One region of the Bacillus seohaeanensis genome, then DNA from elsewhere that is predicted to be linked to it. Evidence: predicted binding sites of a transcription regulator. Region 1 holds the regulator's gene; each other region holds the start of a gene.

Evidence for each region. The regulator Rex, encoded in region 1, represses fermentation and respiration genes when NADH is low (regulators of the CRP and FNR family bind a similar motif). The targets are predictions, from matches to a motif close to TTGTGAAATATTTCACAA.
Region 2: a site for Rex is predicted at 3,684-3,701, ahead of qoxA (cytochrome aa3 quinol oxidase subunit II). Genes of this name have one in related genera too.
Region 3: a site for Rex is predicted at 4,245-4,262, ahead of ACFSUL_RS06235 (nitrate/nitrite transporter). Genes of this name have one in related genera too.
Region 4: a site for Rex is predicted at 5,014-5,031, ahead of ACFSUL_RS08050 (L-lactate dehydrogenase). Genes of this name have one in related genera too.

Annotation. Positions count from the first base shown of each region.
Region 1 is NZ_JBHUMF010000011.1:1,211-9,196, reverse strand. It holds gene groES (co-chaperone GroES) at 1-250, opposite strand, end outside; gene ACFSUL_RS04645 (CPBP family intramembrane glutamic endopeptidase) at 662-1,402, shown strand; gene ACFSUL_RS04640 (YdiK family protein) at 1,399-1,605, shown strand; gene tatC (twin-arginine translocase subunit TatC) at 1,622-2,389, opposite strand; gene ACFSUL_RS04630 (twin-arginine translocase TatA/TatE family subunit) at 2,405-2,581, opposite strand; gene ACFSUL_RS04625 (redox-sensing transcriptional repressor Rex) at 2,630-3,307, opposite strand; gene ACFSUL_RS04620 (ABC-F family ATP-binding cassette domain-containing protein) at 3,655-5,589, shown strand; gene tsaD (tRNA (adenosine(37)-N6)-threonylcarbamoyltransferase complex transferase subunit TsaD) at 6,048-7,070, opposite strand; gene rimI (ribosomal protein S18-alanine N-acetyltransferase) at 7,067-7,525, opposite strand; gene tsaB (tRNA (adenosine(37)-N6)-threonylcarbamoyltransferase complex dimerization subunit type 1 TsaB) at 7,531-7,986, opposite strand, start outside.
Region 2 is NZ_JBHUMF010000031.1:658,233-666,218, forward strand. It holds gene ACFSUL_RS16565 (AAA family ATPase) at 1-1,206, opposite strand, end outside; gene ACFSUL_RS16570 (exonuclease SbcCD subunit D) at 1,203-2,348, opposite strand; gene ACFSUL_RS16575 (hypothetical protein) at 2,540-3,073, opposite strand; gene qoxA (cytochrome aa3 quinol oxidase subunit II) at 3,818-4,756, shown strand; gene qoxB (cytochrome aa3 quinol oxidase subunit I) at 4,800-6,749, shown strand; gene qoxC (cytochrome aa3 quinol oxidase subunit III) at 6,746-7,342, shown strand; gene qoxD (cytochrome aa3 quinol oxidase subunit IV) at 7,345-7,629, shown strand; gene ACFSUL_RS16600 (hypothetical protein) at 7,667-7,912, opposite strand.
Region 3 is NZ_JBHUMF010000015.1:38,186-46,171, reverse strand. It holds gene ACFSUL_RS06250 (YwiC-like family protein) at 120-842, shown strand; gene ACFSUL_RS06245 (Crp/Fnr family transcriptional regulator) at 1,032-1,745, opposite strand; gene mobA (molybdenum cofactor guanylyltransferase) at 2,005-2,598, shown strand; gene ACFSUL_RS06235 (nitrate/nitrite transporter) at 2,630-4,156, opposite strand; gene ACFSUL_RS06230 (long-chain-fatty-acid--CoA ligase) at 4,466-6,046, shown strand; gene ACFSUL_RS06225 (MOSC domain-containing protein) at 6,562-7,224, shown strand; gene ACFSUL_RS06220 (hypothetical protein) at 7,530-7,733, shown strand; gene ACFSUL_RS06215 (spore coat protein) at 7,749-7,986, shown strand, end outside.
Region 4 is NZ_JBHUMF010000017.1:2,821-10,806, forward strand. It holds gene ahpF (alkyl hydroperoxide reductase subunit F) at 1-852, opposite strand, end outside; gene ahpC (alkyl hydroperoxide reductase subunit C) at 868-1,431, opposite strand; gene ACFSUL_RS08035 (ABC transporter permease) at 1,912-2,733, shown strand; gene ACFSUL_RS08040 (ABC transporter ATP-binding protein) at 2,754-3,533, shown strand; gene ACFSUL_RS08045 (ABC transporter substrate-binding protein) at 3,680-4,780, shown strand; gene ACFSUL_RS08050 (L-lactate dehydrogenase) at 5,208-6,140, shown strand; gene ACFSUL_RS08055 (L-lactate permease) at 6,330-7,904, shown strand.

The DNA of each region.
Region 1 (7,986 bases):
GAATTAAGTATTCAGTGCCTTGGTATTTCACTTCTGTACCAGAGTATTTAGAGAAGATGATTCGATCGCCGACAGACACTTCAAGAGCTACGCGCTCACCGCTGTCTAGAACGCGACCTGAACCTACAGCAATAACTTTACCTTCTTGTGGTTTTTCCTTTGCTGAATCGGGTAACACAATACCGCTCGCTGTTTTTTCTTCTAATTCTACTAGCTCGATAACGACGCGATCACCTAGTGGTTTTAACAAGTGAAACAACCTCCTCGAAATTATGTAAGATTTTCTTATTAGCACTCTTTATCTGTGAGTGCTAACACAATTATTATAATAATTAATTCGCTTTCATTTTGCAAGGGGGCTGCTCAAAAAATATTCGTCAAAATCTCCTTTTTTTCGCACTATTCTATATTACCTTCCCTACTCTATTCTTATACTTCATTGCTGGGACCTTATATTTGAACGTGCCGATGTTTACTAGTAGAATTGAAAGGTAGTTTGTCCTGCATTAACTGGATGTAATCCCCACCTCAGGACTTAAAGGCATCAAAGAAGTATTAGTGGGAGATAACTACCAGTAAAACCACTGATTGTTAGTTGAACTGTATAAGGTATTCTAAAAGAATAGACTTTAATATCTAGTCGTTTAAAGGAGATATAAAATTGAAAAAACACTATGGCTACATACTGATTGCCTACGTAGTAATGCAACTTTCTAGCATTGTTGGCGTACCGCTTCTATATAAAATAGGTGTGGATGTCCTTGCTCAGCCTGAAGAACAGGTGAAAGCAGTTGTGCCAGGCTATTGGCTTGTTATTAGTTTTACAGCGACACTTCTGATCGTTGGGATGATTTTACGTAAAGACGATAGAACGACAAAGTTAGATCGTTCTGCCCCATTAAATGCTTTCAACTCTTTCATCTGGGCAATTCTAGGTGTATTTATGGCTTTCTTTGCCCAATCCCTCGCTATTAGAATTGAACAGGCACTAGGTATTGAAATGGGCTCTCAAAATACAAAGAATATTATCGGCATTATTGAACAAGTGCCGCTTATGATGATGGTTGCTGCTATTATTGGACCGATTTTAGAGGAAATTGTTTTCCGGAAAATTATTTTCGGTTCACTATATGAAAAGCTAAACTTCTTTTTATCTGGTCTCATTAGCTCTGTTATTTTTGCGCTAGCTCACTTTGAACCTGAACATGTCCTTTTATATTCTGCAATGGGCTTTACCTTTGCTTTTCTATACGTGAAAACAAAGCGGATTATTGTTCCAATTTGTGCTCATGTTGCAATGAATTCCATGGTTGTTCTTATTCAAAGTATTTTCAAAGATGATTTAGAAGACATGATAAAAGAGGCAGAACAAATACAAGGATTTATAGGAGGATTACTATGAGAAGATCACCACTTTTTTCTGGAGTGATCTATCTCCTTCTTGGAGTACTTTTTACGTATATTGCCATTCAAACAGTGAATGACAGCGGATGGGGATTTTTCACTTATATGTTGATATTTTTAGCGACTCTTGATATTGGATCAGGATTTCGAATGATAGGTATCCATTTTAAAATTAAAAACGCAATGAATAATAAAAAATAGGGATTGATCATTTTGATCAATCCCTATTTTCATTTTCAACTTCTTCAATTTCACGTTTTTGTTCTGCTTCTAATACCTTTTTATATCCAATTTTGGAAATCCAGATACTCAATTCATAAAGTACAAATAACGGTACAGTAACCATTAAATGAGAAACAATATCTGGCGGAGTAATGAGCGCTGCAATAACAAAAAGCACAAAGTAAGCATAACGTCTCATTTTCCCCATAAACATTGGCGTAATAATCCCAAGTCTAGTCAAAAACAGCATTACAACAGGTAATTGAAATAAAAACCCAAACGGGACAGTTAGCTGAAAAAGAAAATGAAAGTATTCATTAATTCCAATCACTTGCTCAATTTCAAGCGTATCCGACAACCCCATCATAAACTCTACTACATATGGAAAAAGGATAAAATAAGCAAAAGATAGACCACCTAAGAAAAGTAAAAGTGAGATTGGAATGTAACTCAATGTCACTTTTCTTTCTTTTTCATATAAACCAGGACTAATAAAAGACCAAAGCTGAAAAAGAATAATTGGTGATGTCACAATAAGTGATATAAATATCATCATTTCCATATAAATTTTAAGTGGGTCTGTAATACGAAAAGCATTCATCGTCAATTCTTTTGCTTCATCTGCATGCTGTAAATATCTTATTAACGGTTCTGCTAGAAAGAAGCTAGCAATGAAAGCTAACAAGAAGAAAACGACTACAAACATGAGTCGTTTTCGTAATTCACCTATATGTTCATAAAGCGTCATGTCATTTTGACTCATGGCGTTCATCCTACTCTACTTAGCGTCTTTATTCTTATTGTCATCATCATCATCTGCTAAGCCTTTTGTTGCATTTTTAAATTCACGTAATGTATTTCCAGCTGCTTTCCCTAACTCTGGCAATTTTTTCGGGCCAAAGATGAGTAAAGCAACGATCGCTATTAAAATGAGGCTACCTGGACCTATTGGCATTATGTGACACCTCCTCTTTACTATCATAACTTATTACAAGTTATTTTTCTATTCCGTCACCGATTCATCTTGTGACATTTCCGTGTCTTCTTCTGTATAATGCTTTAAAAAATATACGAGTGACTGCAACTCAACTGCCAAGTCAATATGATGAATTCGTATGTGATTTGGTACACTTAATCGTGCAGGAGTAAAGTTTAACACTCCTTTTATATCGGATGAAACTAAACGATCGGTAATATTTTGTGCAGAAGTTGCTGGAACAGTTAGTATCGCTACTTCTATATTCTCCCCTTCGAGCCTTTCTTCTAGTTCGTCTAAGCTATAAACGGGGACATCCCCAATATCTGTGCCGACTTTCCCCGGATCAACATCAAATGCCATCTCTATTTTAGTATTATTATTCTTTATAAAATTATAATGAAGAAATGCCGTGCCTAAATTACCTACACCAATTAAAATAACCTTCGTTAAAGCATCTTGATCGAGTGTCTTGCGAAAAAAGGATAACAGATAATTAACATTGTATCCATACCCTTTCTTTCCTAACGCCCCAAAATAAGAAAAATCTCGGCGAATAGTAGCAGAATCTACCTTCACTGCTTCACTCAACTCTTTAGAAGACACCCTTTGCTTCCCAGAAGAGGATAGATTTTTTATAAAGCGATAATAAAGCGGCAAGCGCTTTGCCGTTGCTTGTGGAATTTTTGCTGTTTCTTGATTCATACCTTTTCCCCCACATCTATTAAACCAATTTCTATATGTTATCTATTAAACCACACTGTTAACGCTTCCAAAAGCAAATAATTCTTTTGCAAAGCTCGTACTACTTGAAAAGCGGAAGCGGCTTAAGCAGACTCAGACAAAACATAAGGCGAGCTTACCTTTTTAAGACGCTTGACTTATGACTTTGAGGCGCTTATCCACTGGAATTAGATATCTTTATCCTACACTATATTCTATACTATATCTGTCCTGATTAATAGTCATCCTAATTACTTCCTTTTCTTGAAAGATTGCTGTTTTCCTAAAAAATACGATAAACTATTAGTAAGAAACTGAGGTGAAACGTTATGATTCTTTTACAAGTGAATCAGGTAACAAAATTTTTTGGTCCAGAAATAATTCTATCTAATATAAAACTAGAGGTACAATCAAAGGATCGAGTTGCTCTTGTAGGGAGAAACGGAGCAGGAAAATCTACTTTATTAAAAATAATTGCTGGACACCTTTCCTATGACGAAGGGGAAATAATGAAGCCAAAAGATGTTTCCATTGGCTATCTTGAGCAACATTCAGGGTTGGAATCAAGCCTTTCTATTTGGGATGAGATGCTGACTGTATATGAAACGCTACGCAAACAAGAAAAGCAACTACGCCTTCTTGAACAAAAAATGGCTGACCCTGCTGTATACGAAAACAATGATGTTTACGAAAGGGTTTTAAAGGAATACGACGAACTTCAAGTCCTTTTCAAAGATTCAGGCGGTTATCAGTATGAAGCCGATATTCGTTCTGTTCTGCATGGCTTGAACTTTGCAAATTTTGATTATGAAACAAAGATTTCCACTCTTAGTGGAGGGCAAAAAACGAGGCTAGCACTCGGAAAACTATTATTAACGAAACCAGATATATTAATTTTGGATGAGCCTACTAATCATCTGGATATCGAAACTCTCTCATGGCTTGAAGGCTACTTGCAAGGATACCAAGGTGCTGTACTAATTGTCTCCCATGACCGATATTTCTTGGACAGTGTCGTAAATTCTGTCTATGAAGTTTCTCGAAATAAATCAAAGAAATTTCATGGTAATTATAGTCAATACTTAAAACAAAAGGCTGAAAACTATGAGAAAGACGTAAAATTATATGAAAGACAACAACAAGAAGTCGCTAAACTGGAGGATTTTATTCAGCGCAATATCGCTCGTGCTTCTACTACAAAAATGGCTCAAAGTCGAAGAAAAAAATTAGAACGCATGGAGATGATGGACAAACCATTAGGAGATGAAAAATCCGCAAATTTTTCTTTTCAAATTGAGCGACAAAGTGGGAATGATGTATTAAAAATCGCAAACCTATCGATAGGCTATACTCCAGAAGACGTTATCTCTCAAAATATATCTCTTCATGCCCAAAAAGGGGATAGCATTGCCCTTGTAGGGCCGAATGGGATTGGTAAGTCAACACTTCTTAAAACATTGGTAAACAAACTATCTCCTATTCAGGGAGAATTCCAATTCGGCTCTAATGTAGCGATTAGCTATTATGACCAAGAACAAGCAAATCTCTCATCAAATAAAACGGTACTAAATGAGCTCTGGGATGACTACCCAATGAAAAATGAGAAGGAAATACGTACTGTCCTAGGAAACTTCCTCTTTTCCGGTGAAGATGTGCTTAAACCAGTAACAGCACTTAGTGGAGGGGAAAAAGCTCGACTAGCACTTGCGAAATTAATGATGGAAAAAGCAAACCTCCTAATCCTTGACGAACCTACAAACCATCTTGATTTAGAAAGCAAAGAAGTACTCGAGGCTGCATTAATTGATTATCCAGGAACCATCCTATTCGTTTCCCATGATCGCTACTTTATCAATCGAATTGCAACGAAGGTAATAGAACTAGCAAAAGAAGGGACAACAGAATACCTTGGTGACTATGATTATTATCAGGAGAAACTTAGAGAAAAAGAAGAATTAGCCCAATTAGAAACAACTACAACTACTCCCAAGGTCTCTAGTGATAAGCAAAACCATCGGATTGATAAAGAAGCAAAAAAAATTGAACGGCAAAAAAGAAGAAGAGTAGAAGAAATAGAAAAATTAATGGAAGAGCTTGAAAACATCATTCAAACAAAAGAAGAAGAATTATGTGATCCAGAAATTTTCCAAGATCATGAGAAAGTCCAAGAGATCAATAATACGCTAGAAGCATCCAAAGAACAATTAGATGTACTTTTAGAAGAATGGACAGAATTAGAGGAATATTTACAGGAAGAGGCTTAATAAAGAGGCATATCCACAAGTGGTTAGAATACTTTTGGATTTGCCTTTTTTATATCCACAACTTTATCCACATATACCACCTTGTTATTATGTCATTTATATTAGTTTCCCACAATATCCACAAGAAAACATTAACTTATGCACATTACCTGTGAAAATTAATAGTTACTTTTTCACACCTTTTTCACAATATATTAAATGTTATACACAACTTATTCACAACCTGTGTATAAAACGTACGTTCTACTACCTTTTATTGTAAGAAAAGATCTGAATCCGTCTTCTACTCTCTAGAAATAATAGAAATTTGTTCCAAAACAATAGTTATCCACATTGTTAATTAGGAAAAGCCAAAGCAGCTGGACCTCGATACCGGAACTAGACACAAATGTAAAAACGTTTGTATAACACAAAAATGTACCTAGTGCTTATACAGTAAGCATCTAGGTACACTCTTCTTAATTATTCTGTTCAATGTCTAATCCCGGATTGGCATTCATTGAATAGTCACTTCTTTTTCCATTTTCAAAGAGAATAGTCCCTACCGCACCTATCATCGCCGCATTATCTGTACATAAGGCTAGCGGAGGAATAACAAGTTCTACTTCCTCTACTTGCTTGAAAGCCCTCTCTAGCTCACTACGTAATCCTTTATTAGCTGCTACTCCTCCAGCAAGTAACACTTGTTTTACGTTAAATTCCTTCGTTGCATTCAGCGTTTTCGTTACTAAAACATCTATTACGCTTTGTTGGAAACTCGCAGCCAAATTTTCTGGCTCAATGACATTTCCTTTTTGTTTCGCATTATGAAGCGTATTTATTACTGCCGATTTCAAACCACTAAAACTAAAATCATAGGAGCCTTCTTCAAGCCATGCTCTAGGAAGATCAATTGTTGGTTCCCCAATATGAGCAAGGCGATCAATATGTGGTCCTCCGGGATAAGGAAGATCCAATGTTCTCGCTACCTTATCATACGCTTCCCCAGCTGCATCATCCCGTGTTTCACCAATTACTTCAAACTTCCCGTGTTCCTTCATTAGAACCAATTCCGTATGTCCACCAGAAACAACTAAAGAAAGCAAAGGGAAGGACATTTCTTTTACCAATCGATTCGCGTAAATATGCCCTGCTATATGATGAACACCAATAAGCGGCTTATTATGTGCAAATGCAAGTGCCTTTGCCGCATTAACGCCTATAAGAAGTGCCCCAACTAAACCAGGGCCTTCCGTTACTGCAATACAATCAATGTCATTCATTGTCATCTCCGCTTCCTGAAGTGCCTCTTCTATTACCAATGTTATCTGTTCAACATGATGCCGAGAAGCAATTTCAGGAACAACACCACCAAATCGCTTATGACTTTCTATTTGAGACGCAACTATATTGGTCACAATTTCCGTTCCATTCTTAATAATAGCAACAGCCGTTTCATCACAACTCGTTTCCATACCTAACACATAAATATCTTTATTCATAAATTCACCCACATAACTAAAGCATCTTCTTGGTTATCAGAGTAATATCGCTTACGTATCCCACCATTTTGGAAGCCAAGCTTGCGATATAGCTGTTGAGCCGTTTCATTGCTTTTACGAACTTCAAGCGTCATTACCCTCGCTCCAAACTCAATAGATACTTCCATAATTTTTCTCATTAATAGCTCCCCCAAGCCTTGACCTCGATAGCTTGGAAGAACCGCAACATTAGTAATATGCGCTTCATCAATAACAAGCCAAACACCACAGTAACCGATCACTTTTCCCTCATCTTCTACTACAATATACGTGGAAAAGTGATTTTTCTCTATCTCATTAATAAATGCCTCTCTTTTCCACGGTACAGAAAATGATTTTTCTTCTACTTCCATAACATCATCCAGATCATCAATTGTCATAAATCGTATATCCATATTTACTTTTTCCTTTTTCATTTTTATCACTTCTTCTGTGCATCTAGCCATTTAGCTTCAGCCTCTGCTAATCGAATATAATTAGGGACAACTTCATGAGGATGAACCCCATCTAACGTCCGTCCATGAAAAGCAAGCTCAGAAGGACGGGGATTATGACTAACAAATGATGCAAACTGAGCCTGATCACCTAAATGTTCTTTTATCGTTTCTTGATGTAGACGAACATCATTACCTACAAATAGAACGTCTTTGTCGAACTTCTTTAAACTATCTAGCCAATCCGTCAAAAGAATATTACAGTCATCGTGTACTGGCTTCACTAACTCCTGATCAAATGAGTAAAGACCAGTATAAACTTGACCTCTTCTTGCATCAAAGATTGGACAAATATAGCCATTAAAATACCTTCCAGATGCTGCTAACGTCGCTAAACTCGAAACCGGTACAAGTGGAATATTCAAAGACCAAGCTAACGTTTT
Region 2 (7,986 bases), on a different contig from region 1:
TGTTACTTCTTTCCGAAAATCTGAATAGGAATACACGTCTTGTTGAATCGACTCTAGTTGGTTGACCTTCTTTGTAGCTGCAGTTCTTTGTGCTTCCTTCGCTTTTTCCGTTTCCAACTTTTTTTTCGCATTGTCTAATTGCTTGGCAAGTGTTGTCATATTATTCGTTAGTTCCGCTAAATCGGACTCTAATCCTTTTAATTCTTTATTTAATTTATGGCAGTACTCATCTTGCTGGACAAGACGCAATGCTTTATGTGCAAGCTCGATTTTTTTCTTCTCTTCAGCAATTTGGTCTTTTTGATTATCTAGTTTGCTTTTTTCCAGTGCTAACGTTTCTTTTAGTTTAAATTGTTCGAGTAAGTTTTCTGCCTCCACTTTTTGTTTTTGGATTTCATCTCTTTTTTGCTGTTGAAGCATATAGTTAGTTTCTAGCTCTTTTAACTTCCCTGTCATTTGTTCCATATGCCGCGGTACTATTTCCATAATGGCCCTGTCTCGCAGCGGATTCTCTAATAACAGTTCTTTTAACTCTTCGTTATCTTCATAATTTATTTTTAGCAATTCCCTCGTCCGCCGTTCAATTGCATCCTCGACAGACTTTTTTAATTCATCTGCTTCTTTTTTAAAATGTTCTTGAATCACTTGATAGAGTTTCGTGTGAAAAAGCTTTTGTAAAATTTGTTCCTTATCTTTACTGTCCGATGTTAAAAGCTTGCGAAACTCTCCTTGTGGTATCATTAATATTTGCCGGAATTGATTGGCATCTAGTTGAATTAATTGATTCACCTTTTCGTCTACATCCCGAACATTCGCAGCAAGCAAATTCTTTTCCCCGTCTTCTGCTACTTCGTACAGTTCCGCTCTAGCATTGATGGTTGTATACCCATCTCCTCTTGCTTTTTTCTTTTCTTGCTGCGGCGAACGCCAAATATAATAATTTTTGCTTCGCAAACGAAAGAGAAGCTCTACTTCCGTTACTAATTCCTCCTTCGCAAACTGACTACGAAGTTCCGCCGGGTTCCGGTCCTCGCCACTCGCCTTCCCATAAATAGCATAGGAAATACCGTCAAATATCGTTGTTTTCCCAGCACCTGTCTTACCGGAAATAACAAACATCGTACGACTTTCTAAAGTTCGAAAATCGATTACTTCTGTTCCGGCATATGGTCCAAACGCTTGCATTGTTAATTGTAGTGGCTTCATTTCCCTTCCATCTCCTGTCTTGCTTTTTCGATCACCGATACAATAATTTCTTTTTTCTCATTTGAAATAGTTTCTGTTGTCATGTTCGAATAAAAATCAGTAAATAATTCAAGCTCCGACCGTTTTTTGTCCTTTAATCCATCAAACTGTTGCTTTTTCTTTGCATCTGTTACATCTAATTTTTTTTCCAGGTGAAGCACATTCGGATACACTTGGCGAAGTTTATTAATTGGATCAATAAGCGCTCCCTTATCGTGCAGCGTTATTTTCAAATAATCGTTCACCTGTTGATTTTGGTAAAACTGAGGATCCAATAGTTCTTCGATAAATCCTTCCATTTCTCTCATATCTTGCTTAGGTGTAAGAATTTCTTCCCTAAGCGTAAACGAACCATCTTCACTCATTTCCACAATCGAAACTGATTTTCTTTGTTTCGCCTCTGAAAAAGAATATTTTAATAATGACCCTGAGTAGCGGATCGTATCATGTTTCAATGCATCGGGGCTATGCAAATGACCCATCGCTGTATAGTGAAAGGGTGCGAATAATTCTGCGCCTACACAACCGGACCCACCAACCGAGAGTACTCTCTCAGAATCCGTTGTAGAACCACCAAGAACGAATGCATGTCCAACAAAAACATGCGGTTCATTTGGATTCATCTCTTTTTCTATTTCACTGACAATGGCTTTCATTGCATCATGATGAGAGTGAATGGAATCGTCCTCCAAAATCTGCCGAACAATCCCTGGATCCGCGTACGGGATAAGGTGAAAATTCACTCCATTTAAATGGACAGGCCGAAAATCCTTTGTCAACTTCCCTTTTAAATAAAATTTACTGTGCTTGTACCAAGAAGAACCAAACGACAATCTTTCCGCACTGTCATGATTACCTGAAATTGCAATAATTGGTGTGTTAAGTTCCACATTTATTTTAAATAAAATTTCATCTAATAATTCAACGGCTTCTGTTGGTGGAACGGAGCGATCATACAAATCTCCTGCAATAACTACCGCATCGGGTTTTTCTCTTTCTACTAAATCAAGAAATTGGTATAATACATGTCTTTGCTCTTCTGTCATATAAACACCATGGACCAATTTTCCTAAATGCCAATCGGCTGTATGAATAAATTTCATTTCAACGTCACCTTTCATCTAGTTCCTTGCCATTATTATAACAAACTCAGGAATGGTAGTGGGAATATGCTATCTAGTAATTTAGTGAAAAAGTGTTAGGTAGCGTTATCCTATATAATAGGAAACAATTAAAAAAAGCTGACCCAAAACAAAGTGTCATCCACTTATCTAGGTCAGCCTTTTCCTATTTATTATCCGTTAATATTTCCTGTTAAGCTAGAGCTTACAAGACCTTCATCTTCAAGAATTTTTGTGATTTGTGCTTCTGCTTCGGTTAATTTTTCATTGGCAGCATCAAGGTTTGCATCCCCTTCTGCTTTTAATGCCTCTGCCTTCATAGTATAGGATTCTACTAAATTAGCTTTAAACGTTTCTAAATCTTCTTTTTGCTCCGATAACGCTTCACTAATTTCAATCCCTTCTACTGTTTCCGCAGTTTCCGTTGCGGATGCAGCAGCTGCTTCTTTTAATGCTGTAAGTTCTTCCCCAGTAGGTGGTTCTTCAGAAGCCGTTGCCGCTTCATAGTCATTTAACTCTATATCTGTACCATTAATAGAAGTTGTTAAATTTAAATAAAAGTCCATTAACTCACCTGAAACATCCGCATTAGTTTCTGCTGCTTCACCTGAATCTTTCTTTTCTTCTGCTTTCTCATCGTTTCCGCTATCAGAGCATCCAGCTAATGCAAGTGATAGAACTACTCCTAATAACCACACCTTTTTCATTTCAACCATCCTTCCTTTTTATATTGATCATGAAACCAATAAAATCCCTCCAAAGAATCCGCTTACTTTTTGAATATTTTGTAAGACTTTTGTATAGTATCATGACTGAATACGACGGTAAAGAAGAATCTACCAATTTCTTTAAAGTAAAAATGTTAGTAATATTAAGAATATAATGCGTTATTTAGTTCAGAAAGCCAATGGAAACTAAAACACAGGGAAGAATACCTTTCATTATATAATTGGTAAAAAATCCTATTTACTGCCCTAAAATAGGCTAAATCAAGATTTTCCCTCCTTCCATAAACCTACCTTGGTGACTTTGTTTTTATTTTTTAAAATTTGTCCTCTATCGGAATATATTATGGCGGACAGATTTTGAATGATACTTTATTATCTCCTTCTTCCCTTTTAAGCACCTCTTCACTGATTTATACATTAATGTGTTCACAGTAGGTACTTACTTTTTATGACTAGGTAGATCTAAAAAATAAGCTATTATCCTATTCCATTCCTATATAAAATACCAGTTATTAATATGGGATATCTTTCCTTGACGGATACTTCATGAAGATTCTGTGACACAAATCACTACTTTTCAATGAACATTTTGTGAATTATATCACATTTGATTGTCTAATTTTAATTATGGTAATAAGATAAAAGCATTAATGATGATTATGCATCACATTAATCTAATGTTTTTACTATTAAACTTCTAAATCACAAGAAAGGGGTGCCCCTATGAAAATGAAATGGGCTTTCTTATCAATAATATTTACTATATTTCTAGTATTAACAGGGTGTGAACCGTTGCTAGTTTTGGATCCGAAAGGGCCTCAAGCCGAGACGCAAGCCGATGATATCATGCTATCTATTTGGCTAATGTCAGCTATTGTTATTGTCGTTTTCGCACTTCTCGCCTATATGCTAATAAAATATCGTGCTTCAAAACAAAGGGAAGATTATGAACCTCCTCATATTGAAGGAAACTGGTTGGTCGAAGCAATTTGTGTTGGAATTCCGGTTCTAATTGTCGCTTTCCTTTCATTTGTTTCCGTTCAAAGTAACTATGAAGTAGAGGCAACACCGAAGGGATATGAAGGGAAAGAACCGTTAGTTATTTACGCTTCATCTTCTAACTGGAAGTGGCATTTCAGTTATCCAGAAGAAAATATTGAAACAGTTAACTACCTATATGTACCAACAAATCGACCGCTTGAATTTAGACTTTATTCATATGGTCCAATCACAAGTTTCTGGATTCCACAACTTGGTGGACAAAAATATGCGATGAGTGACATGATTACCACATTACACTTAGCTGCTGATGTTCCAGGTGAATATATGGGACGAAATGCAAACTTTAGTGGTAAAGGGTTTGCCAAAAATACGTTCAACGTCAATGCCGTGTCGGAAACTGAATTTGATGAATGGGTAGAAGAGGTAAAAGAAACCGCTAAACCTCTTACAGAAAAAAAATTCGATGAATTATTGGAACCAGGTCACCTTGGACAGTCCACTTATACCGGAACTCATTTAGAATTTATGCCACCTCCAGAAGGGGAAAATGGTGGACATCACCATGGGGCAAGCGATTCTGATAAAGATTCAGATGGTGAGCACGATGAACATCATGAATTAAACGATTCTAGCAGGGAAACAGAACATCATCATGAATAATTTACAGGACAGAAATAACTTCCTTGAAAGGAGATAAAAAAGTATGGATTTCTTTGATCGATTTGCCGTACCTCATCCAAGTCCAGCAATTTATGCATCGATGGTTGCCATTGGGTTAACCACGATTGCAGTTCTTGTTGGCTTAACATATTTTAAAAAATGGGGCTACCTATGGCGGGAATGGTTAACAACCGTTGACCATAAACGTATTGGTATTATGTATTTAATATCTGCTCTCCTCATGCTATTCCGTGGTGGGGTAGATGCAATTATGATGCGTGCTCAACTTGCTGCACCAGATAATACATTGTTAGATGCACAACATTATAATGAAATTTTCACAACACATGGGGTCGTTATGATCTTATTTATGGCTATGCCATTCATTATGGCCTTAATGAACTTTGTTGTTCCATTACAAATTGGAGCTCGTGACGTAGCATTCCCACGTTTGAATGCACTAAGTTTCTGGTTATTCTTCATGGGCGCAATGCTATTTAATATCTCGTTCATCATTGGTGGTTCTCCTGATGCAGGTTGGACTTCTTATTTCCCACTTGCAGGTAACGATTTTAGTGAATCTGTAGGAACGAACTATTATATGATCGCGATTCAAATAGCTGGTATTGGTACATTAATGACTGGTATTAATTTTATGACGACTATATTCAAAATGAGAGCACCTGGTATGACATTAATGAAAATGCCAATGTTTACTTGGTCTTCCCTAATCGCTAACGTTATTATCGTTTTCGCTTTTCCTGTATTAACAGTGGCACTTGCGATGGGAACAATGGACCGACTTTTTGGAACAAATTTCTTTACAATAGATAATGGTGGTATGGATATGCTTTGGGCTAACCTTTTCTGGGTATGGGGACATCCTGAAGTTTACATCTTAATATTGCCTGCATTTGGTATTTATAGTGAAGTAATCTCAACCTTTGCTCGTCGTAATCTATACGGCTATAAATCAATGGTTGCTTCAATGGTTTTAATCTCCCTACTTTCCTTTTTAGTATGGGCCCACCATTTCTTTACTATGGGTCAGGGAGCACTAACTAACAGTATATTCTCAATTTCAACAATGGTAATCGCTGTTCCGACGGGAGTTAAGATTTTTAACTGGCTGCTTACGCTTAGGAAAGGGAAAATTACTTTTACCACTCCTATGCTGTATTCGATACTCTTCATTCCGCTTTTCACACTTGGCGGGGTTACCGGGGTTATGCTTGCAATGTCGGCTGCTGACTACCAATACCATAATACAATGTTCTTAGTGGCTCATTTCCATAATGTAATTATTCCTGGTGTAGTATTCGCTATGCTTGCCGGTCTCACTTACTATTGGCCAAAAATGTTTGGATTTATGTTGAATGAAAAAATAGGAAAATGGACAGCATGGCTGCTCTCCATTGGCTTTATCTTAGCATTTATGCCTATGTATATTACCGGTTTAGATGGGCAAGCACGTCGTATGTACACATACTCTGAGTCAACTGGATTTGGACCATTGAATATGGTTTCGTTTATCGGGGCTGCTATTATGGCAGTAGGTTTCGCTTTAATCGTCTACAACATCTATTACAGCACCCGTTACGCTTCAAGAGATATTAGTTCCGATCCTTGGGATGCACGTACTCTCGAATGGGCTACGCATAGTCCAGTACCAGAATATAACTTTGCGGTTGTACCACAAGTTAATTCATCGGAGGCATTCTGGGATGCTAAGAAAAACGGTCATACATTATTTAAAGGTGATTATGAAAAAATTCATATGCCAAATAACAGCGGTGTACCGTTTATCATGAGTTGTATTTTCTTTGTTTGGGGATTTTCACTCGTATTCAGCCTGTGGATTCCTGCAATCATTACAACAATTGGAATCCTTGCTTGTTTGGCTTATCGTTCATTTGAGAAAGATCACGGACGCTATATTTCCGTTGAAGAAGTTGAGGAAACAGAAAAAGAATTGGGAGGTACTAAAATATGAAAATAGATCACTCGCTCCCTCTTGAATATAGTACAGAAGAAAACCGTTTAAAAATCCTTGGTTTTTGGATTTTCATTGGTGCCGAAATTATGCTTTTCGCAACGCTATTCGCTTCCTATTTCACATTAGTAGATCGGACAGGAAGCGGACCTACCGGTGCAGAGATTTTCGAACTCCCACCGGTTTTAATCGAAACACTCTTACTTTTAACAAGTAGCTTTACGATTGGTCTTGGAATTCACGCCATGCGCATCGGCAACAAAAAAGCTATGCTTTCATTCTTTGGGATTACCCTCCTTCTTGGAGCAGGCTTCCTAGGATTTGAAATTTATGAGTTTGTTCATTATGTTCATGAAGGAGCAGGCCTACAAACTAGTGCGTTTACGTCAATTTTATTAACTACACTGGGCACACATGGAGCACACGTTACACTTGGTTTATTCTGGGGATTATTTATTATCCTGCAAGTTAAAAAACGAGGGTTAACACCTGAAACAGCTAATAAATCATTCATTTTCTCTTTATACTGGCATTTCCTAGACGTTGTTTGGATCTTCATCTTTAGCTTCGTCTACTTGAAAGGAATGATGTAAATATGAAAGAATTATTCCCACGTAAACAGGTAATGGGCTTTGTATCCTCGTTAATCTTAACGGCCGTTGCTCTTGCGGTATATTTCTTTGATATGTCATTTGCTGCCGGCATGACGGTGCTGCTTGTAACAGCATTTATCCAAGCAGCCCTTCAACTAGTTTTGTTTATGCACGCAGGTGAAACAGAGGATAGAGGGGCAATTTATGCAAATATATATTACGGATTAATCATAGCTTTAGTTACCATCTTCGGTACATTACTATGCATGATCTGGGGCTACGTTTAATAGGATGCAGCAAATAGGAACGTCTACACAGACGTTCCTATTTTATTTTGATTATAGCTTCCTTCATCGCATTACGTCTCTTCTCTAACATCTCTTCCGTTACAACAAAAAACACGCCCATTAAAAAGATAAAAATGGCACCCATCACTGTTCCTATTCCGATTGGAGTTAACAAGCTGGAACCGCTTTCAAACAAACCAAGTAAAAAAAGTAACATTCCAATGGTAAGAGTAGTGCCTCCCATATACTTCACAGCGTTTAATATTTTCGATTTAGATTCCACGTTACTCACCCCTTCTTTAACTATATTATTCATCTAGTTCACAAAATTGTCAAACCTTTTTCACTAATTTTTCA
Region 3 (7,986 bases), on a different contig from region 1:
TATCTTACTCGTTTCTGTTTCACACTTCTGTGACACTTTTCACACCGAGAATATGAGAAAAGTCACATCTAGAGGGTCTATTAGCTGCTATGATAGGCGTTAGAGAGAGGTGGAGAGACATGAAGATTTTATTACCTAAGCAGCACGGAGCGTGGGCAATGCTTCTTATACCATTTTTACTTGGAATGCTTGGAGGAGAAGCTACTATTTTTCATCTTCCCTTCCTTTTTGGTTGGCTTTTTCTTTATCTAGCTACAGTTCCAATCTTTATGTTATTAAAAAAGAAGAAAATAGCCCTTCATAAAAAATGGTCAATCATATATATTTCGCTTGCACTTGTTTTCCTCGTTTTCCCATTGTACGAAGAGTGGAGATTACTATTTTTTAGTTTTGCGATGATTCCGTTTTTCCTTATTAACGTATACTTCACGAAGAGGAAGAAGGAGCGGGCTTTCCTTAATGATGTCTCCGCGATTATCATTTTTGGAATCGGTGGGTTGGCGAGTTATTTTTTAGGTAGCGGCACACTTGATGGCACGGCTTGGCTTATTTTTATCTATTCCTTTTTCTTCTTTTTAGGTAGCACGTTTTATGTGAAATCCATGATTCGGGAGAAGAAAAATCAAACATTTAAATGGTATTCATGGGGATACCACATAGGTTTAGTTGTGATGGTTTTCGTGTTTGGACATATGTGGCTAACGCTTGCTTATGTACCAAGTCTCATTCGAGCAATCGGATTGTATGGGAAACCGTTGCCGATTATGAAGTTGGGTATACTAGAGATAGGAAATAGTTTTATTTTCTTTATGACAATGATCATGTATTTAACTGTTTTCTAGTAAAGCTACCATTATTGATTGGAAGAGGAATAGGGCATTTGGAGGCAATCGATTGGCGCAAAAAACAGGAATGCAGACTTGACATTCCTGTTTTAAACTTAGAGGCTTTTTTCTCATAGATTGTTGTTTTTCCTTATAGATTCAGCCCGTTGATTTCCGCTCCAATCAACCCAGTGGCGGAAACGTAAGTTAATCAATGTTACAAATTTCAATTGGACAGTTTTCACAACCAATTTCCATTCGTAAAAAATCAATTTTGTGGATGATAATTTTTCCTGTGTCGTTAAGGGAGATGACCTTCTGTTTTTTTAGGTCACTGAGCATTCTGTTCACACTTTCACGTGCAGATGCGACAAAATTGGCTAACTCCTGGTTCGTTAGCACGATATCGATTAACAAACCGTCATCCTGCTTTACTCCATAGCTATTCGATAAACGAATTAAGGTGGAATAAAGGGCACCTTTTTTCCCGTTTAACAAAAGGTCGCGAATTTTTGACTGTGTTTTGCGAAGATGAACGCTCATCCACTTCATGTATTCAAATGTTAAGGCATTATTATAAGCCAACTCTTGTTCAAGAGTCGTTTTATTTATCGTGATAATGTCACAATCATCAAGAGCAAGAGCGCTTAGCATGTACTTCGATTCATCAGAAAATAAGGTAAGTTCACCGACAAGATCATCCTTCTTACATATTCGAAGTGATAACTCTTTGCCATCTGGTGTCAGTTTCCCGATTTGGATAAGACCAGACTGAACTAAGTAAATTTCTTTTGCATCCATTCCTTCTTGGAAAAGATACGTGTTTTTTCTTATCTTCCGTTTCCTTCCAATCGAGATAAGTAATTGACGTAGGTTATCAGACATTAATTTAGTATCATTATTATAAGCTTTCGCTAGCATGGCGTAACACTCCTTCAGGCAAAATGAAGTATCTATAAAAACCAAGTAAAAAAATTTCCGTTCGTTTTTTAGTACTTATTGCTTAAAAAATACCAAACTGCTGATGTAAGAAGTGTGATATACATCACAGTTCACAAATATATCATATTTGGAAGTCGAAGCTTTTTTATTAGGATAGACCATTATTTTCTTAAGATGGAAAGGGTAGGAGTAACTCTGGGTGAGGGGGGCATCCGAATGAAAAAAGGAGAGGATCGTTTTGAAAAGAGAAGAAATAATAGGAGTTATTTTAGCTGGTGGACAATCTAGACGGTTTGGACAACCCAAAGCGTTTGCCAAAAGACGAGGTGTGCCTTTTTACCAGTATTCAATAGAAGCGTTAAAGCCTTTTACCTCAAAGCTTGTCGTGGTGACCAATGAAGATGTACAAAACCAATTTCACGTAGACAACTCTTTGACATTGATTCAAGATGATCTCAGCTTTAAAGGAAAGGGACCACTAGCGGGAATCTATTCCGCAATGAAGGAATTTCAAGCGGAGTGGTATATCGTTTTACCTATAGATGTACCTTTTATAAATAATCATGTCATCGAACAATTGATTGCTAATATGGATAATGGGGTAGAAGCTGTTGTTCCGGTTATGGAAGGGAGAAAGCAGCCACTCATCGCTGCCTATCATTATAGTATACAAAATAAAATTCAAGATATCCTTCAACAAGGGGATCTGTCGCTACATAGCTTATTGCAACGAATAAACTGCCTATATGTATCGGACATAGGCAATAGCCAAAGCTTTATTAATATTAATCGACCAGAAGATTATCGATTGTATATAGCAAGTCAGGAATAAATAAAACCGAAAAAAAGCTGAAGAAAAACCTTCAGCTTTCTTTTACAATATTGATATTTTTTATTTTTGAATCTGTAATATCGCTAAAGAATCCTACGTAATTTTTTACTTCTCCAACATCATTTCGTACTTCACTTATCGTCAGTAACTCAGGGTAAACTTCACCGTTTTTACGTTTATTCCAGATTTCTCCTTGCCAGTATCCCTCTTGTTGAATATTGCTCCACATAGCTTCGTAAAATGTTTTGTTATGGTGACCAGACTGCAACATATTTGGACGTTTTCCAATCACTTCTTCTAGTGAATAGCCAGTCACTCTAGAAAAAGCAGGATTCACTTTCTGAATGACACCGTCTTTATTCGTTACCATCATTCCTTGCGCTGTACTTTCAATAAGCTTGCTCTCTAAGCTCAGCTTATCTTGATAATACATCCAAACGACGAGCACAAAGCTAACAAGTGCAAATTCGGAAAGTGCCATAAATCCAATTGCATAATGACCCGTAAGACTAAATACTGTCGTTAATACAAGAGGAGGGAAGAATCCACCTAAACCACCCATCGCGGAAACAATTCCATTCACAATCCCTGCTTGTTTAGCAAAATAAAGCGGAACTAATTTAAACACGGTTCCATTTCCAATCCCAGCACATAAAGCAACCGTTAATGTTCCAATCGTATACAATTGAATCGTGGGAGAGAACGATAATAAAACGCCTGAAAATGTAAGTCCTAAAAATACAAGCATTAAAATCATAAATGGGTTAAATTTATCTCCTAACCAGCCGCCAACAGGACGTAAAAACGTAGCCAATGCAATAAAGCCAGCTGTTCGTAAACCAGCATCAACTGGATCTAATCCGAAATGATTGACGAGGAAATTTGGTAAATAAATGGTGAAAGCAACAAACGAACCAAATGTGAGAAAGTAGAATATGCTTAGAAACCATAATGTTTGATTTCGATAAACACTTTTAATTTGGCTGATCATTGATACATGCACTTTCTTTTCTGTACGATCTCCAAGAATAAAATTCACTACCGCAAATACAAGTAATAGCACTAAATAAATGCGAACAGTAGTTACCCAGCCAAGGGAAGCAGCTAGTATTGGTGCTGCAAATGTAGAGATGGCTGTTCCAATATTACCAGCACCGTAAATCCCGTTGACTAATCCGTGTTTTTCTTTTGGATAATATTTCGGTAGGGAAGTAACTCCGATGGAGAAAGTCGCTCCACCAATACCTAAAAATAACCCGCCAATAATTAAATCACTTAAGGAATCGGCAATACTGATAAAAAATACAGGGAATAACAAGGCAAGAAAACTAATGATAAAGATTGTTCTTGCACCAAACCGGTTTGTATAAAAACCGATTGGAACTCGTAACAGCGATCCTAAAATAACGGGAATAGCAGTTACAAGGGAAACTTGTGAATTAGTAAGGGCGATGTCCTCTCGAATATTAGGCATTAACGAGGATAGTAAAACCCAAACCATAAAACCAACAACTAAACTACCTGTTTGAAGAGATAATTGTACTTTCTGTCTCCCCATTTCTTTTTCTCCTTTCAATATAGAAAATAGGTTATTTTTTATTACGAGCATTTCATATCAGCATCTTAGCAAACAGAGCATGTATAGGATGTGAAGTTTGTCACATAGACGAATCCTATACTTCCTTCTCCTAAAATTAAAATAGACTTCAAATTCAGACATATGAGGATAGCCCATAGTTGTTTTTTAAAAATTATCAGAAAATACTGTCATAATTATTAGGTTTATTGTATGATTGTTATATAACAGGATTACAACAAAAGATGGGAGCTTAGTAGATTTTAAACAATGCAAGGGGGATTTTACGAAATGCATGTACCATTACTACTAACTGATTTCTTAGATCGCGCCGTGGAGTTGTACGGGGAGAAGCTGGCGATTATCGATGATCGGCGTGTTTTGACGTATAATCAGTTAAACAAACGGGTTAATCAACTTTCACGAGGGTTAGTGGATCTTGGAATTGAAAAAGGTGATAAGGTTGCTTACTTGGCACCGAATACATCAGAAATGCTAGAAGGCTTTTATGGAGTTTTTCAAGTTGGAGCTGTTATGACAGCATTAAATACACGATTGAAACCAGCTGACTACCAATTTATTTTAAGCCATAGTGAAAGTAAAGTGTTATTTGTGGATGAAGATTTATATGAATTAGTGAAACCAGTATTGTCTGCACTTCCAAATCTAAAGAAAGTCATTGTTCATGGACAAGGAAAAGATGGTCATGTTGGATATGAGGAATGGCGAGGTGCTTATTCATCCGAACCATTTGAACGAACGCCATTAGAGGAAACGGATATCGCCTCCTTATTATATACAAGTGGAACCACAGGGAATCCAAAAGGGGTATTGTTATCACATCGCTCCAACTATTTACATGCAATGTCTACAATGCATCATTTGCGTGTATCCGATTCAGACACGCTACTTCATGTGTTACCAATGTTTCATGTTAACGGATGGGGCTCCCCTTTCTATTATACAGCCAATGGAGCTACGCAAGTGATGCTTCATAAAGTAGATCCTAAGATCATTTTAGAAAAAGTAAAAAAATATGGCGTTTCGGTCATGCATATGGCACCAACCGTGTTGAACATGGTGCTAGAAGAATATGAACGTGAGAAGCCTGTTATGGATCAGGATGTCCGGGTTGTGATTGCCGGCTCCTCACCACCGCCAGCATTCGTTCGAAAAGTAGAGGAAGATTTAGGCTGGGAATTTGTCCAAGTATACGGTATGACAGAAACATCTCCGTTGATTACAACTTCTGTTATTCGAACAGAGCAGGAAAATCGCTCGCCGGAAGAAAAATATCGATTAAAAGCAAAAACGGGATATGCAATGATTGGATCGAAAGTGAAAGTAGTTGACGAACTCGGTGAAGAAATAGCTCATGACGGAAAAGCAATCGGAGAGATTGTCACACGATCCAACACTGTCATGGAAGGCTATTACAAAAATCTAGAAGCCACCAACCATACGATTCGAGATGGATGGCTGCATACTGGTGATATGGCCACTGTTGACGAAGATGGTTACATAGAAATAGTCGATAGAATGAAGGATGTTATCATTAGCGGCGGAGAAAATATTTCCTCAATTGAAGTAGAAGGCGCTTTATACGAGCATCCTGCTGTATTAGAAGCAGCCGTTATTGCGATTCCACATGAAAAATGGGGAGAAGTACCTCATGCCGTTGTTGTCGTAAGGGAAGGCCACAGCTTAACAGAACAGGAACTCGTAGAATTTGCACGAGAAAAGTTAGCCCATTTTAAAGCACCAAAAGCTATCACATTTGCCAAAGAACTGCCGAAAACCGCTTCTGGTAAAATTCAAAAAGTCGTCATTCGCAAAGATTATTGGAAGGATCATGATCGAATGGTGCATTGATTTTTATATAGGAAAAAGTAGATAATAAGAAATGGAGTGTTAAATCGTTGTGGATTTAGCACTCTATTTTTTTAGTATGTAATGGCCGGTATTAAAACACCTGTATCAAGGCTTTGAAGAATTAAAAAGTGCAGGGTGGGCTTTGTTGATTTTATACTAGATAGTAGAGGGAAATAGGAAGGTTTTGTAGAAGTAATTAGTTGTTGGAATTGATCTTATTTTTAGGCTGTTTGTATGAAAAAAGTATTTTTAAGCATCGTAAAATCATTTAGGATAACCAAAATGAATCAATTCTATACCATTTTGGCACCAAATTTGCTTTTTTATAGTAGATGGTGGCGACTTGGTTTCAGCCGCCATGGGAGTTTTTCGTAAAGTTTGTTGCTTTTTAACGAAAAACTAAGTTTAACCAACGGGCTGAATATATAAGTAAAAACAACAATCTATGAGAAAAGGGCCTATTTTTAAAAGGAACTCTATTTATCTTTAGAAAGAAAGTGAGTGATATACATAACATGAAAAATCGTATGGAACTAGTGAATTTTTCTATAGGATTACCGAAACAGATGAAGTATGGGAAAGAGAAAGAAATGAGTACCGGGATATGCAAGGAACAGGTGGAGGAGGCTTTTTTAGCCAGTGAAGGCTTTCGTGGAGATGGAGTGGCAGATAAAAAGCATCATGGCGGTCTTGATCGCGCTGTCTGTCTATACCCTTATGAACATTATTCTCTTTGGGAGCAAGAGTTTAAAACATCCTTGCCAGCTAACGCATTCGGTGAAAATTTAACTGTTACGAATATGCTAGAACGAGATGTCTGTATCGGCGATATTTATCAAGTAGGCGAAGCGGTTATTCAAGTAACACAAGGTAGAATTCCATGTAGTACGATAAACAAACGAACTAATATACCTGAACTCCTTAAAAAAATTGTAGAAACAGGCTACAGTGGGTTTTTGTGTCGAGTACTGGAAGAAGGCATTGTCAGAAAAAATTCAACGATTAAATTAATAGAACAACATCCAAAAAAGGTATCTGTATTAGAAGGGATTCACACTTATTTTCATAACAATAATGATGCAGAAGCGATAAAAAGGGTGCTCGAAATTGATGAATTGGCTGATAGATGGCGAGAAATATTTACAGGACAGTTAGAAAAAATACAAATGAAAAATTAAGATTAAAACAAAACGGTATGGCTTAGCCTGCCGTTTTATTTTTGGTATAGGATTCAACAGGTGAATATCAGGTGGAAATCAGCAGTTGAATAATGTATAAAATTCAACTGTTGAATAACACTTAGGTTTCAGCAGTTGAAAAGAAAATAAAGAGACGAATCGCCTAAAGCATAGGGGGAGGACGGAGAAGGAATAGCTTTGGGAGGAATTTGTGTCATCTAATCTCCCATAGAACGGATAAAAAGTATGGTTTCAATGAATACTAGCAAGTAGATAAATTACGACTTTTGTGGGGGTGAAAGGTAATGAACCAGCTTACGACAAAAGAGTTAGCTTTGATAGAGGATGAAATAAGAGCGGAGGAAATTACGGCAAAAACAATGAATTGGTGTGCCGCGCAGTGTGAAGATGAGGAACTCCGTAAGAGATTAGAACAACTTGCAGAGAGTCATCAATTAAAAATCGCAGACCTTGCACAATATTTCAACCGATCTAGAATGATTCAATAATGGGAGGTATGGCATATGCCGAATAACATGGAAGGCCGCGGCTTAACGGATCGAGAAATGCTGCAGCTTTGTTTAGAGTTAGAGAAGGGCAGGTGTCGAAGTATTACGAATACTATGTTAGAAACGAGTCATAAAGAGTTGCGTGACATTTATTCACAGTGTTTGGAAAATGCAAGTAGCAATCACTACGAGTTATACGAAACGATGAATGAAAAAGGATGGTATAAAACAGACATTGCTTCCCCTGAGCAAA
Region 4 (7,986 bases), on a different contig from region 1:
CTGTAAGTCTATGACATCAATATCATACTCTTTTACATGTTCTTCAAGAGCTTGTGCCAGTTTAGGTCCTTCTGTAGCTTTTACACTGATAAAGTTTTCAATACTTAGCGTGTCAAGAACTTGTCCACCAAATCGTTCTGCAACGATTCCTGTACGAATACCTTTACGCGCTGTATAAATTGCCGAACTTGCTCCAGCTGGTCCACCACCAACAACGAGGACATCGTATGGGTCTTTATCCGCTAGATCTTCTGCACTTAGACCCTCACCCAATTTAGCAATAATTTCTTGGAGTGAAATACGACCTCCGTTCCAGAACTCGCCATTTAGGAAAACGGCTGGTACGGCCATAACATTTTTACTTTCTACTTCTTCTTTAAATGCAGCTCCATCAATCATTGTGTGTGTAATGTTAGGGTTAAGTACACTCATAATGTTTAGTGCTTGCACAACGTCAGGACAGTTATGGCAAGTTAAGCTGACATATGTTTCAAAGTGATATTCACCATCAATTTTTTTAATCTGGTCAATCACACTTTGGTCGACTTTTGGAGCTCGTCCACTTACTTGTAATAAAGCCAACACTAAAGAAGTAAACTCGTGTCCTAAAGGCACACCAGCAAAGGTGACGCCAGTCTCTTCACCGACACGATTAATACTAAAGCTTGGTGTTCTATTTAATTCTGCTTTTTCGACAGTGATTTTAGACGACATGGAAGCTAGCTCTTCAACAAGAGCTAGCATTTCCTTCGATACGTCATCTGAACCTGCACTGACTTTAAGCAGAAGATCATTTTCTACTAGTTGAAGATATTGATTTAACTGTGACTTAATTTCTGCATCCAGTGCCATTTATAATCGCTCTCCTTAAATTTTACCTACAAGGTCAAGGCTTGGCTTAAGTGTTTCTCCGCCTTCTTGCCATTTAGCAGGGCAAACTTCACCTGGGTTGTTGCGAACATATTGTGCTGCTTTAACTTTAGAGATAAGCGTGCTTGCATCACGACCAATGCCTCCTGCATTAATTTCAACAGCTTGGATAACACCATCAGGGTCAATGATGAAAGTACCGCGATCAGCAACACCGTCTTCTTCAATTAATACATCGAAGTCACGAGAAATTTGATGTGAAGGATCTCCAATCATTGTGTATGTGATTTTGCCGATTGCTTCTGAATGATCATGCCATGCTTTATGAACAAAATGTGAATCAGTTGAAACAGAGAATACTTCAACCCCGAGTTCTTGAAGTGCAGGATATTGTTCTTGAAGATCTTCAAGCTCAGTTGGGCAAACAAAAGTGAAATCTGCTGGGTAGAAACAAACAATGCTCCATTTACCTTTTAAATTTTCTTCTGTAACATCGATAAATTCACCGTTTTTATAAGCTTGTGCTGAAAATGGTTGTACTTCTTTTCCTATTAGAGACATAACTAAAATTCCTCCTAAGTGTAATATTTAATATTATAGGAAACCTTTTATTTTATTTGTAAACTTGGCTACCTATAATAATTATTATTAATTTATACTAATTATTATATAGGTTTAATTATTTTTGTCAATTAAAATACAAGGATTACTTTAATTGAATTTTAGCAAATTTTTCGTACAACCTACAAAGAAATAGACTTTATTTATCGGATATTCCTTATAATATTGAGAAAAGTGAAGGTTACAGGGTAAAAGTAGAGATTGATAACCTGCTGATGAAACAGGTGTGGCGAACCGTATCACAAGTAATATTAAAAGGTTAAAGTGACGTATTAAAGACAAAGGCAGAATCTTTTAAAGAAAAAGGTTCTGCCTTTATTCTTAACCATTTTCGTAATCGCCATGTGCAAAAAAATTTTTTTCTACTTTTCACACTTATGGGCGAACGCACATATTATTTGTGTAAAGAGGTGGTGAAGCATGAAGAAAAATAACGTGAATGTAGAATATGATCCTTTTGCAATAGAACAGGAAGAATGGAGAAAAAGGCAAGTAAAAGATCGATTTAAACAATTGCTTACAATATCTTCTCCTATTTTCATTTTAGTTTTATGGGAATTTTTATCGAGAACTGGTTTAGTAGATGCGAGATTTTTCCCACCGCCAACAGAAATAGTTGGAACATTTTTTGTAATGGGAACAAGTGGAGAATTATTTAGTCATATTGGTATTTCATTATATAGAATATTTGCAGGATTTTTGCTAGGTGTTATCCCCGGAATTGTTCTTGGTTTATTAATGGGGCTATATTCACCAATACGGCACTTTTTTTCTCCATTAGTAATGGCGCTTATGCCAATTCCGACGTTGGCGTTATTACCAATTATTTTAATCATATTTGGTATCGGAGAAGTTTCCAAGATTGTAACCATTGCAGGAAGTGTGTTTTTTCCAGTCGTTATTAATACGGTAGCTGGGGTTATAAATATTGACAAAATCTATTTGGATGTAGCGAAAAACTATGGTGCTAATTCTAAAGATTTTTTCTTCAAAATTGCTTTACCTGGATCTCTTCCTGTTATGTTAGAGGGCATCCAAATGGGGCAGGCGATTGCACTTTTAACTATTGTTGCAGCGGAAATGATGGGAGCGAATTCTGGTATAGGTTATTTAATTTGGACCTCCTATAGTGCCTTTTTGCTAAAAGAGATGTATGTGGGACTCGTGCTGATTTCCTTTTTTGGATATCTATTTTCACTTATTTTAAGAGGGTTTCAGAAAAAGTTATTGCCGTGGAGATAGAGTATTAGAGAGGTGATACGATGGAGGAAATTCCGAAGATTTCTATTCATAATTTGACAAAAGTATTTTATAAAAAAGGTAGTAGCGTTTCAGCTTTAAAGGATATAACAATGGATATTAGAGATGGTGAATTTGTTTGTTTGGTTGGGCCGAGTGGGTGTGGAAAGACGACTTTACTTCGTATTCTTGCGGGATTAGAGAAACCAAGTGTTGGAGATTTTTCAATATCACAAGGAAAAGAAGATCGTCCATTACAATCAATGGTTTTTCAGGAGCGAGGAGTTATTCCGTGGTTAACGGTTGAAGAGAATGTTGCGTTTGGGCTCAATATGAGGCATTTACCGAAAAAGATTGTAAAAGAACGAACATCTTACTATTTGAAAAAAGTCGGACTTGAGAAATTTGCAAAGCTTTATCCAAAGGAATTATCCGGAGGAATGAAACAGAGGGTAAGTATTGCGCGAGCTTTTGCTAATGACCCCGAAATTTTATTAATGGATGAACCGTTTGCTGCGTTAGATGAACAAAATAAATTTATTCTTCAAGAAGAATTGTTAAGTATTTGGTCAGAAACAAAGAAGACAGTTCTTTTTATCACACATAGCATTGATGAAGCATTGTTACTTAGTGACAGAATCCTATTAATGAGTTCTCAACCCGGGAAAATTATCGATGAAAAGATCATCGATTTACCGCGACCGAGAAATATGGAACAGGTGCGTGCTAATAAAGAAATGGCAAATAGTTTTGTGGAAATTTGGAATCACCTGCAAGAAGAGGTGCAGGGGTCGAGAATGTAGGTATATAAAAAACTAAAAATGGAGGCGACTTGATAAGAGGCACAAGCACTTTGGAAAAATAGAAGAGATGCCTTTTTAATCTTAACTATTTTTTCTAAAATTGCCCCTCGAGCCTCTAATCGCCGGAACGAGAAAGGAGATTCACCATGGGGAAGTTCAAAGGGGTGTTTTTCGTCCCATTGTTTGTGGTCGCATTAATCATAGGAGGATGCTCTTCCAATAATTCGGGGGAGTCTAACAATGGAGGGAAGGTGAACAATGAAGTAAGTAAAGATAATCCATCAGGTGATTTAGCTCCTCTTGACGATAAGGCATCGGTGGTTATCGCAGAGGATGGATCTGCTTCAGGGGCAGGTTTTTATATTGCAAAAGAAAAAGGTTACTTTGAAGATTACAATATTGAAGTAGAATTCGCTCAATTTGCAAATAGTGATGATATGCTACCGGCATTAGCCTCTGGCGAAGTAGATATTGCAGGGGGAATTTCATCTGCTTCCTTTTTTAACGCCATTGCTCAAGGAATTGACGTTAAAATTATTGCAGATAAAGGACATAACATAAAAGGAGACTCTTACTTTTCCTTTGTAATTAGTAATGATTTGAAAGAGGAAATGAAGGACTACTCTGACTTTAAAGGTAAGCGTATAGCGGTTTCTACCAGAAATGCAGTGGATGATTATATTTTTCATAAGATGATAGAGCATGGAGGCTTGACGAAGGATGAGGTAGAGTTTGTACTAATGCCGGATTTTGGAAATATGCTTGCATCTATTGAGAATGGTTCTATTGATGCAGCACTTCAAATTGAACCATTTATTACACAAGGAAGTGAACAGGGTATCCATACTCGGTTTGGAGATGCAACGGATTATGCACCAAAAGCTCAAATTGCAATGGTACTTGGGTCACCTAAATTTATAAATGAAGAAAAAGATATTTCCTTAAGATTCATGGCTGCCTATTTAAAAGGTGTCCGTGACTACAATGATGCTTTTATTAAAGGGGAAGGCAAAGACGAAATAATTGAGATCATGACAGAGTATACGGCACTAAAAGATCCTAACCTATGGGAGAATGTTGGTGTTACAGGATTAAATCCTAATGGTGAAATGTTCATCGAGGATATTAAAAATCAATATGATATGTATAAAGAAAATGGTGCCACTCGAGGAGAGCTAGACTTCGACAAAGCCATTGACACGTCTATTACAGAAAAGGCTGTGGAGATTATTGGCGAATATGAATAGGTAGTCATGGAGAGAGTTGGCTATTTTAATCAGGGAGAATAATAGATGTTAGTTCTATTTTGGGATAAAGAGAGGCAACGATAGTATTCACTGCCTCTTTTTATTTCTTTTCTTTTTTTGAAAATAAGTGTTGTATTTCTTTGCTAACATGTTGTATAATTTGTTTGTGAAGAACTTCACAATAATCTCAGGAATAAACAGACCGCAATAAGATTATCTTTTTTTAAATCTGTTTGTGAAATTATTCACAAATAGAACAATAGGTCTTCCCTTCTCTCCACTATGAATGGAGATGAAAAAGTGATTTTAGACATATAGGTACCATTAGCAATTAGTATAGAAGTTAAAATAAGTTGAAATTAAAACATTAAGTATACTTAATCATGTGAAATGATTCACAATTAATGACTAATTGGAGGAAATCATGATGAATATTACATTAGGAAGCAAAGTTGTTTTAGTTGGAACCGGTTCAGTTGGCTCAAGTTATGCTTATGGTTTGATGAACCAAGGAGTTTGTGATGAATTAGTGCTTGTTGATTTAAATGAGGAAAAATCTAAAGGCGATGTTATGGATTTAAATCATGGGATTGTGTATGCTCCATCAACCATGAAAATAAAATTTGGTTCTTATGATGATTGTAAAGATGCTGCACTTGTCGTTATATGTGCTGGTGCTGCACAAAAACCAGGAGAAACTAGATTAGATCTTGTTAGTAAAAATGTAAAAATCTTTGAATCTATCGTAGGGAACATTATGAAGTCAGGATTTAATGGTATTTTCTTAGTTGCAACTAATCCTGTTGATATTTTAGCTTATGCTACATGGAAATTCTCAGGTCTCCCAAAAGAAAGAGTAATTGGTTCTGGAACAATTCTAGATTCTGCAAGATTTCGCTATCTACTAGGTGAAGAGTTTGATACAGCTCCTACAAGTGTCCATGGCTATATTATTGGAGAACATGGGGATTCTGAACTTCCTGTTTGGAGCTCTGCTAATATCTCTGGCGTACCAGTAGCGCCAAGATTAACAGAAGAAAGAAAAGAGGAAATAGCTGTTGAGGTGCGGGATGCAGCCTACAAAATTATTGAATCAAAAGGTGCTACGTATTATGGAATTGCAATGGGATTAGTGCGAATCACAAAAGCAATTTTACAAAATGAAAATGTCGTTTTACCAGTTGGCACGCTGTTAACAGGAGAGTATGATCACGAGGATGTTTACGTTGGAGTTCCTTCTGTTATTAATCGTACAGGTGTAAAAAATATAGTGGAACTTTCATTAAATGATAATGAAAAAGAAAAGTTTGCTAGTTCTGTAAAAACACTGAAAGGTATTCAATCTCTTTATTGGGAATAGTGTCATTCTTAAAGGCTGTTTTCGTAAAGGTGGTTGCTTTTTAACCGAAAACTTACTGAGTTAATTGGAGCGGAGGGCTCTTCCCTCTCTCCACGTGGAAATCAACGGGAAAAACTCACAAATGAAAACAACAATCTATGAGAAGTGAGCCTTCTTAAATAAGAAATTTTATGTAGGGGAGTAATTCCGATGTTAGTAGAAACTTTTGATCCATTTCATCATCTCGGCCTATCCGCTTTAGTTGCAGCGATTCCAATTCTTTTGTTTCTATTATGCCTAACAGTGCTAAAAATGAAAGGTATTCATGCAGCCCTATTAAATTTACTAGTAACCTTTCTAATCGCACTTTTTGTTTTTAAACTGCCTATTGGGGAATCAATTGGAAGTGTTATACAAGGTGCTATACAAGGGATATGGCCAATTGGCTATATCATTGTAATGGCGGTCTGGTTGTATAAAATTTCCGTTAAGTCAGGGAAGTTTGACGTTTTACGTGGTAGTATTGCAGGGATTTCACAGGATCAGCGTATACAACTCTTATTAATCGGTTTTTGCTTTAACGCCTTTCTTGAAGGCGCAGCTGGTTTCGGTGTTCCAATTGCAATTTGTGCCGTTCTCTTAGTTTCATTAGGATTTAAACCGTTACAGGCAGCAATGCTTTGTCTTATCGCAAATGGTGCTTCTGGAGCATTTGGGGCTATTGGAATACCAGTTGGAATCATCGATACATTTGGTCTTGAAGGCGATGTAACGGCTATGAATGTATCTGTCATGACTGCTTTAACACTACCTATCATTAATTTTACAATCCCATTTCTATTAATAGGGATAATGGATGGATTTAAAGGGATTAAAGAGATATTTCCGGCTATTTTAATCACTTCTACTACTTATACAGTGAGTCAAGCAATTATAACTATATTTATAGGTCCAGAATTAGCTGACATAATTCCCTCTTTATTAGCGATGGGGCTACTTGCACTATTTCTTAAAAAGTGGCAGCCTAAACGGATATTTTTACTTAATGGAAAAGAGTGTGAATTTGAAAAGCATTCTATGGGAGATATGATAAAAGCGTGGTCCCCGTTCTATTTATTAACTATATTTGTATTAATATGGAGTTTCCCAGCATTTAAAGGATTATTTACAGAAGGTGCAATCCTTGGGTTCTCTGTTTTAAAGTTTGCGATACCAGGATCTGCTATCGATGTTAGTGTTGATGTAATAGGAGCAACAGGTACAGCCATACTATTAGCAGGTTTAACAACAATAGTTACAACAAAATCAATAACTGGGAAGGAAAGCATAGGTCTTCTTAAGGAAACTGTTTCTGAATTTTATATCCCTATTATTATGATCTGTGCCATTATTGGGATAGCTAAATTAATGACATATGGTGGATTAACTTCTACTTTAGGGGAAGCAGTGGCAACAACAGGAGATATTTTCCCGCTATTATCACCAATTTTAGGGTGGATTGGAGTATTTATGACGGGATCGGTAGTCAATAACAATACATTATTTGCACCAATACAGTCTACTGCTGGTAGTATAATTGGAACTAATTCTTCTCTATTAGTTTCTGCTAATACTGCAGGAGGAGTGATAGCAAAGCTTGTTTCTCCTCAATCTGTTGCAATAGCAACGGCAGCTGTTGGAGAAACTGGAAAAGAAGCAGCACTCACAAAGATGACATTAAAATATAGCTTTATATTACTAGCCTTTGTAAGTATTTGGACATTTATCTTATCACTAGTTTTTTAGCGATACTAGTATGTGAACAATTAAGGAATTGGAGTAACGACTCTAATTCCTTTTTTAATGTTAAAGCAAGTAAAAGTAGTAT